2 regions of the Paenibacillus nanchangensis genome follow, and region 2 is predicted to be linked to the other one. Evidence: riboswitches for the same ligand, from Rfam matches in the RefSeq annotation. Region 2 holds a riboswitch; the other holds the start of a gene.
The links. A riboswitch is a leader RNA that binds a small molecule or an ion and turns the genes downstream of it on or off. The one in region 2 is predicted to bind glycine.
Positions count from the first base shown of each region.

Region 1: it holds a riboswitch for glycine, as region 2 does, so the genes downstream of both, ACE6ED_RS07630 (amino acid permease) here and gcvT (glycine cleavage system aminomethyltransferase GcvT) in region 2, are expected to answer to the same signal.

Region 1 covers NZ_JBHOFD010000007.1:178,127-181,518, reverse strand. Annotated here, with positions in the region: gene helD (RNA polymerase recycling motor HelD) at 1-11, opposite strand, end outside; gene ACE6ED_RS07630 (amino acid permease) at 343-1,737, opposite strand; glycine riboswitch at 1,903-1,979, opposite strand; gene ACE6ED_RS07625 (AAA family ATPase) at 2,096-3,124, opposite strand; gene pnuC (nicotinamide riboside transporter PnuC) at 3,121-3,392, opposite strand, start outside.
Region 2 covers NZ_JBHOFD010000008.1:56,220-59,611, reverse strand. Annotated here, with positions in the region: gene gcvPA (aminomethyl-transferring glycine dehydrogenase subunit GcvPA) at 1-301, opposite strand, end outside; gene gcvT (glycine cleavage system aminomethyltransferase GcvT) at 298-1,413, opposite strand; glycine riboswitch at 1,717-1,818, opposite strand; gene gcvH (glycine cleavage system protein GcvH) at 1,992-2,384, shown strand; gene ACE6ED_RS07945 (class I SAM-dependent methyltransferase) at 2,538-3,305, opposite strand; gene ACE6ED_RS07940 (nucleotide sugar dehydrogenase) at 3,292-3,392, opposite strand, start outside.

The DNA.
Region 1 (3,392 bases), on a different contig from region 2:
GCGTTGATCATCTTCCTGCCCGCACCCCTTTTATTCATTTTTTTTGAGGCAAAAGAAAGTTTGACAAACCCTGATGCCGCGTGGTAAGATTAAAATGTAAATAAAATGATAAATACTTGGTTCGTTATATTGTTGTTGATACGTTCTTCGATCATATAACAAATTTTCTTTGCGTGCAACTAAATACGATAATTTTACCCCCGGGCAAATTTGCCGGGGTTTTTGATTTGCTTTGTGAAGATGAAAGAAACCCCAAGGCGGTAAAATGCCCCGGGGTCTCTCGACAATTTGACAGCAACCAGAGCCAGTTACCGTCTTCTTTTTTATCTCCTTCGGCTGGGATTAATGGCCCGCTGGTTTGGCAGGAACGACAGGGCTGCTATTAGTGATTCTCGCCCGCTTCTTCCGGTTCGCCGAGTAGAGAATAAGCAGCAGAATAAACCACACCGGGGTCAGCAGCAGGGCCGGCCGCGTCTCCTCGGCAAACAGCATAATAATGAGGATGGCTGCAAACAACGCCAACACCACATAATTGATAAACGGCGTAAACGGAGCTTTGAATTTGGATTGCGCCTGCAGCTCGGGTTTCGTTTTCTTGTACCGCACATGGCACACCAGAATAACGCTCCACACCCAGATAAAACAAATCGCACTGATCGTCGTCACGATCCCAAAGGCCTGCCCGGGAATCAGCTTGCTCAGCAGCGCCCCCACCGACACCACTACTGTGGATACAAACAAGGCGTTGCTGGGTACATGGTTTTTGTTCAATTTGGCAAAAGCAGCTGGAGCCTGGTCGTTTTTGCCCAGATTATAAAGAATCCGGCTGGTGGAGAACATCCCGCTGTTGCAGGCGGAAGCCGCCGAAGTCAAGACCACAAAGTTAATGATGCCTGCCGCGATCGGAATCCCGACCAGATTAAAGGTTTTTACAAACGGGCTTTCGGCTGGACTCAATTCCGTCCATGCATTGATGCTCAGCAGAGCAATGATCGCTCCGACGTAGAAAAAGAGAATCCGCAGCGGGATTTTATTGATCGCCGACGGGATGTTTTTTTCGGGATTGGCCGTTTCCGCTGCCGACACCCCCACCAGCTCCACGCCAACAAAGGCAAACACCACCATTTGAAAGGACAGCAGGAACCCGGATACCCCGTTCGGAAACCATCCCCCGTGCTCCCACAGGTTGTTCAGCGTAACCGTCCCCGTATCGGTCTTGAATCCGATCACCAGCAAAACAATGCCGATCGCAATTAACGCGAGAATGGTCACCACCTTGATCAGAGCGAACCAGAATTCCAGTTCTCCGAAGTTTTTAACCGTCAATAAGTTGAGTCCAAGCAAAATAACCAGACAGATGACGGCGGGCACCCACTGCGGAATATCGAACCAGTACTGCACGTATACCCCAACCGCGATCACATCGGCCATGGCCGTCATGATCCAGCAGAACCAGTAGGTCCAGCCCGTTATAAACGCTGCGCGCGGCCCGAGATAATCTTCGGCGATATCCGTAAAGGATTGATAGCCTGCCTTGGACAGCAGCAGTTCCCCCAGCGCCCTCATTACAAAAAACACGGCAATTCCAATAATCAGATATGCAAAAATGATGGACGGCCCTGCCTGCTGAATCGCTTTTCCCGATCCAAGGAACAACCCGGTGCCGATCGTCCCCCCAATCGCGATAAGCTGTACATGCCGGTTCTCCAAATCTCTTTTTAGCTCTTGCGCTGCCACATCAAACTCCCCCTTAAAAATCGGACAATCCCTGATTGTGAAACATTGAACAAAGTTTCCGGAGAATAAAAAAAGAGATTGGATGCGCTCCAATCTCATGGTCATAAGAATAATAAATAAAATCCATCGCACCCCGGCGGCCGCCCGGAAAACGAATAGATTATTTAATACTCTTCTGTCCTTTTGCCTGAGATTATGAACCCTTCGGCGCCGCAAAACGCGGTCTCTCCAGAAGCTGCTCCTGCTATAGTGTGATCCATAGCAATCATAGCTTGTAATCATTTAGTTGTAATCGTGCGATGAAGCTCGCTTAAATATTTTTCAATATTAGTCCCGCTCTGGTATTTTGTCAATAACATTAATTACCACGCCGTGTCAGACCCCGCCGCTCGCCAAAATAATTGGAATAAGGCGTAAACCCGGCCAGCACTTCATCCACCTTGTTCATCCGTTCCTCCAGGCTACCCCGCAGCGTAATGTAAGGAATCCGCCGTTCTTTTAAATCCGCAATAATCTGTTTATGAAAAACATGACGTTTCTGGTCCCCGCTCCGGTCCCAGGTATCGTCGTACGGGATGTCGTCGCCGCACAGGAAAAACAGGTCATACCGCTGCGCATTCTCCAGCGCAATCCGAGTCAGAAGCTCAGGGGCTCTGCCATGATAATCCTGGGCGAACATGTACGTGGTAATCGCATTGGTATCCACAAAAAGATACCGGTTCGCCTGGAGCAGCGCCTGCTCCTCCCGCTCGATATGGCCTACGGCGATTTCATCAAACGCCTCCAGCCCGATCCGGCGGTCCACCTGATGCTCCGTCCAATAATCGCGCCCGTATTCGCTCGCATAAGCCGTATGGTACCGCATCGCCAGTGCTTCCGTAAGCGTGGATTTGCCGGTGGACATTGCGCCCACAAACACCACTTTTGTGATCAGGTCCCGGTAGACGACATCGCTCACATACTGCCGGTACCGGTAAGGATCAGAACGAACCATCGTGGCCGACACCGGCACCCGTTCCCGCGCTTCATCCACCCGCCGGTCCGCCGCCCCAAGCGCAAGACTCATATGCTCGCCGTAGAACTCGCTGGAATAAAAATGCGTCACCTGCTCTCCCTGCAGCAGGCCCAAAATGTACTGCTCCTCCCGGATTTCATGCTCGCGGTCGTCGGAGTATCCGTCCGGGCCGTCCCAAGCCTCGATCACCCGGACCATCGGGTACAGCTTGCGGATCCACCCCGCCCGGATGTGCAGCGGAATAGGGGTTACTGCCGTTTCATAGATGACAACGATCAGCTCGTCAACCTCCTGCAGCGCCGTCTCAATCATAAACTGATGCCCTTTATGCAGCGGAGCGAATTTGCCCAGCGTTAAACCCAGCGTTTTCATGCCGCCACCTCCTTGGCTCCCTTGTTCCAATTGTAATAACCGTACGCGGCGTTAACCAGATAAGCGCTCCACATGACGATCATGAGCAGGCCTTCCCCGCTTCCGTCCAGCATCCGGATCACCCACAGCAGTACCGTGAACAAATTCAGGACAATATAGACCAGCCACTGTTCCTTAAATCTGCGCACCATCAAAAGGGTGGCCACGATGGAGAGCACCGTTGTAATTGCATCGATGTAAGGCGAATTTTGCCCGGGGATGAAGGACA
Region 2 (3,392 bases):
TATAGGCGGTGTAGAATTCGGAACGGGAAATGACATGATTGATGACTACGGGGATATGATGATCGTACAGGCCCGCGCCGAGAAAGCTGGCGTACCGGTCAAAATCCGCATTCCGGTCCGCAAGCTCCCGCATATGGCGGAGCAGACTGTATTCGTCAAGCGCTTCGGATACCTCCAGCCGTCCGCGGAAACGGACGGATTCGGGAATATCGGCGAACAGCTCTTCGGCCGAAGCGACGCCTACGGTGCGCAGCATTTCGGCCCGGTCTTCGCCGGTCATGGGCAGATAACGATGGGTCATTGGGAGGCGCCTCCTTGCGTTTTTTTGTAAAACGGAGCTTTAACGACTTCCGCCTGCAGCTGTTTACCGCGAATGTCCACGGACAGCTTGGTGCCGATGGCGGCATAAGCCGCATCCACCAGCGCAAGTCCCAGATTCCGTTTAAGCGTCGGGGACTGGGTGCCGGTCGTCACTTCGCCGATGCGGACGCCGTCCGCATAAACGGGATAATGCGGGCGCGGGATGCCGCGGTCAATCATCTCCAGACCAACCAGCTTGCGGGGTACGCCAGCTTCCTTCTGCTTCGACAGCGCTTCGCGGCCGATGAAATCACCTTTGTCCAGCTTCACGAATATTCCCAGCCCCGCTTCCAGCGGGGAAATAGTCGGGGACAACTCCTGGCCGTACAGCGGCAGCTTTGCCTCAAACCGCAGCGTATCCCGCGCGCCCAACCCCGCAGGGGTAAGCCCAAGCGGTTCGCCCGCTTCCAGCAGCCCGTTCCAAAGGGCCAGCGCAGCCTGAACCGGCGCGTACAGCTCAAATCCGTCTTCGCCGGTATAACCGGTGCGCGACAGCAGCACCTCCGTGCCGCAGACGGCGGCACGCTCCACAAAGTGGAACGGCTTCAGCGCCTGCAGATCGGTGTCCGTCACGGCGGACAAGATTTGTTCGGCCAGCGGTCCTTGAAGCGCCAGCAGCACCGTATCGTCCGAGCGGTTCTCCAGCTGTACGCCGCCTTCCAGATGCGAACGCAGCCATTCGAAGTCCTTGCCGATATTTGAGGCGTTGACGACAAGCAGATAACGTTCCTCGCCGAGCCGGTAGACAAGCAGATCATCCACCGTCCCGCCTTCAGGGTTGCAGAGGAGCGTGTATTGGGCCTGCCCGTCACCCAGCCGGGTGACGTCGTTGGTTGTCATGCGCTGCAAAAACGCCTCGGCCCCGGCGCCGGTAACATAAAATTCGCCCATATGGGAGACGTCGAACAGGCCGGCGCGGGTACGCACCGCTTCATGCTCTTTCTGAATGCCGGTAAACTGGACCGGCAGCTCCCATCCGCCGAAGTCGATGCATCTCGCATCGGGATAAGCGGCATAGAGCGGGTAAAAAGGCGTTCGTTTCAAGGCTTCCAAGTCGGTAGCTCCCCTTTCCGTGCATGGCGCGAAGTGTAACGTCTGTGTGTTTCAAAGCTTCATAGAGAACGCAAAAAGAGACAGGCAAAAAGCGGAATAGTCGCTAAGACTATTCGCACATTTCGCTCTGTCCCTTGTACCTGAGAGTTGCCCCGCGCCGCCGGACGTAAAAGTAGAGAGGTCCGTGTCCCATTGACCGCGAATGGATGCTGTCTCTCGCGGATAATGCGGTTGTCGCGGGTTTCCCCGTTGGTGACCGGCTAATTCCGGGCGGCCCGCCCGGTCCGGTGCTCTCCAGAGATGCGTCCGGCAAAGGTCCTTTTGCCTGAGAGATTCACCCGTTTGACGGGCTTACTCCTTCGGCGCCGCCGCGCTTAAGCCGGCAGTCTCTCCCCGTGCCATCATTCGCTTGATCCAATTGGCTTTGCTCCCTCCATTAAAACGGCAAGGCAGCGTCCATGTCAATCAAAATGGCGCAAAAAGTTCACAAAAACATTTTTGCTGTCAGAAATATTGACACCCGGCAAGCACATCCCTTAGTATGTGGCTAACTACCCTTTGGAAAAGAGGCGGCAGGAATGAGCGAAGTGCTAGACAACCTTCTGTACAGCGAAGAACACGAATGGGCCCGTCCGGAAGCGGGACAAGTCGTGCGGGTTGGCATTACGGATCATGCCCAGCATCTGCTCGGCGATATTGTGTTTGTGGAGTTTCCTGAAGTGGGCGCCGCGATTGAGGCCGGCAGCAGTGTGGGCAGCATCGAGTCCGTTAAGACGGTGTCCGAGCTGTATTCTCCGGTATCCGGCACCGTGACCCGGATCAACGAAGCGCTGGAAACCGCGCCGGAGCTGCTGAACGAACAGCCGTACGGCGAAGGCTGGATTTTTGAACTGGAGATTTCCGGCAGCTTTGAGTCCGCAGCATCCGGTTTGCTGGATGCAGCCGGTTACCGCAAGCTGATCGGAGAGTAAGCCAACGCGGCTCGAACGTCCTTGCCCCGGCCCGGCCGGGCAGCGGCGATAGCCGCTTGAAGACCTGCGGGAACGGGGAAATGTCCGTTTCCGCAAACAACGGATGGCTGAACCCGGCGCTGCCGCCGATTTCGTCCATCCGCTTTGCCATGTCTATTTTTCCTCCAACCGATCTTCATTCCTTTCGCTGCGTTCCTCCTCCAACTGTCTGACCCGCTGAACCGCCCGGTCGAGCACGGCTTTGCGTTCGTCCAGCTTGTTCCGGTAAGCCTCCTCAATCCGCGGAAACTGCTCATAGTCCAGCTCCATCCATCGTCTCAGCTGCCCGGCATCGGGCCCGCGTTTCGGCCAGCCCGTTCTTTTTCGGCCGGCGAAGCATAGATATTTCCGGTGAATCTCCAGCTTTACTTCCGCAAACCAGGGATCAAGCAGGAGAGACAGGCTGCCGGCATAGAAGGTCTGCTTGTGGTCGTAAAAGGGATGGTAGCCGTATGGAACGGTAATGAGCACAACTCCGTTTTTCGTTAGCAGGCGGTGCGCTTGGGCCAGCAGAAGTGCCGGATCGGCAAAATGCTCCAGGATTTCGCCCAGAATTACGGTGTCGTAGGAAGCTGGCGGCGCCTCAAAGTCGGTTACATTGACAAGCTCAAACCGGACGCGGTTGCGGACGGGAGGGGACTCCTTGCGCAGTTCCTTGCGGGCATACCGGATCGCAGCGGAGTCCAAATCGATTCCCGTGACCGTACAGCCTTCCCGCGCCAGCAAAATCGGAGTGATCCCCTGACTGCAGCCGATATCGAGCACGCGCGGTCCTGCGGCATTCCGGCAAATCCAGTGAATCCGGGCACGGGTAGCCTCGTGCGATTCTTCGGAGTTCACCAGCCCGTAATAGCGCTCATTTACCCGGTCATTGTTGGCCAACCGGCGTTCCTCCTTCCGGAGCGGGCGGACGGCCCAGAACGACAATGTTACCGCCTCGGCAGGAACGGGTTGCGTACCGGGTGTCAA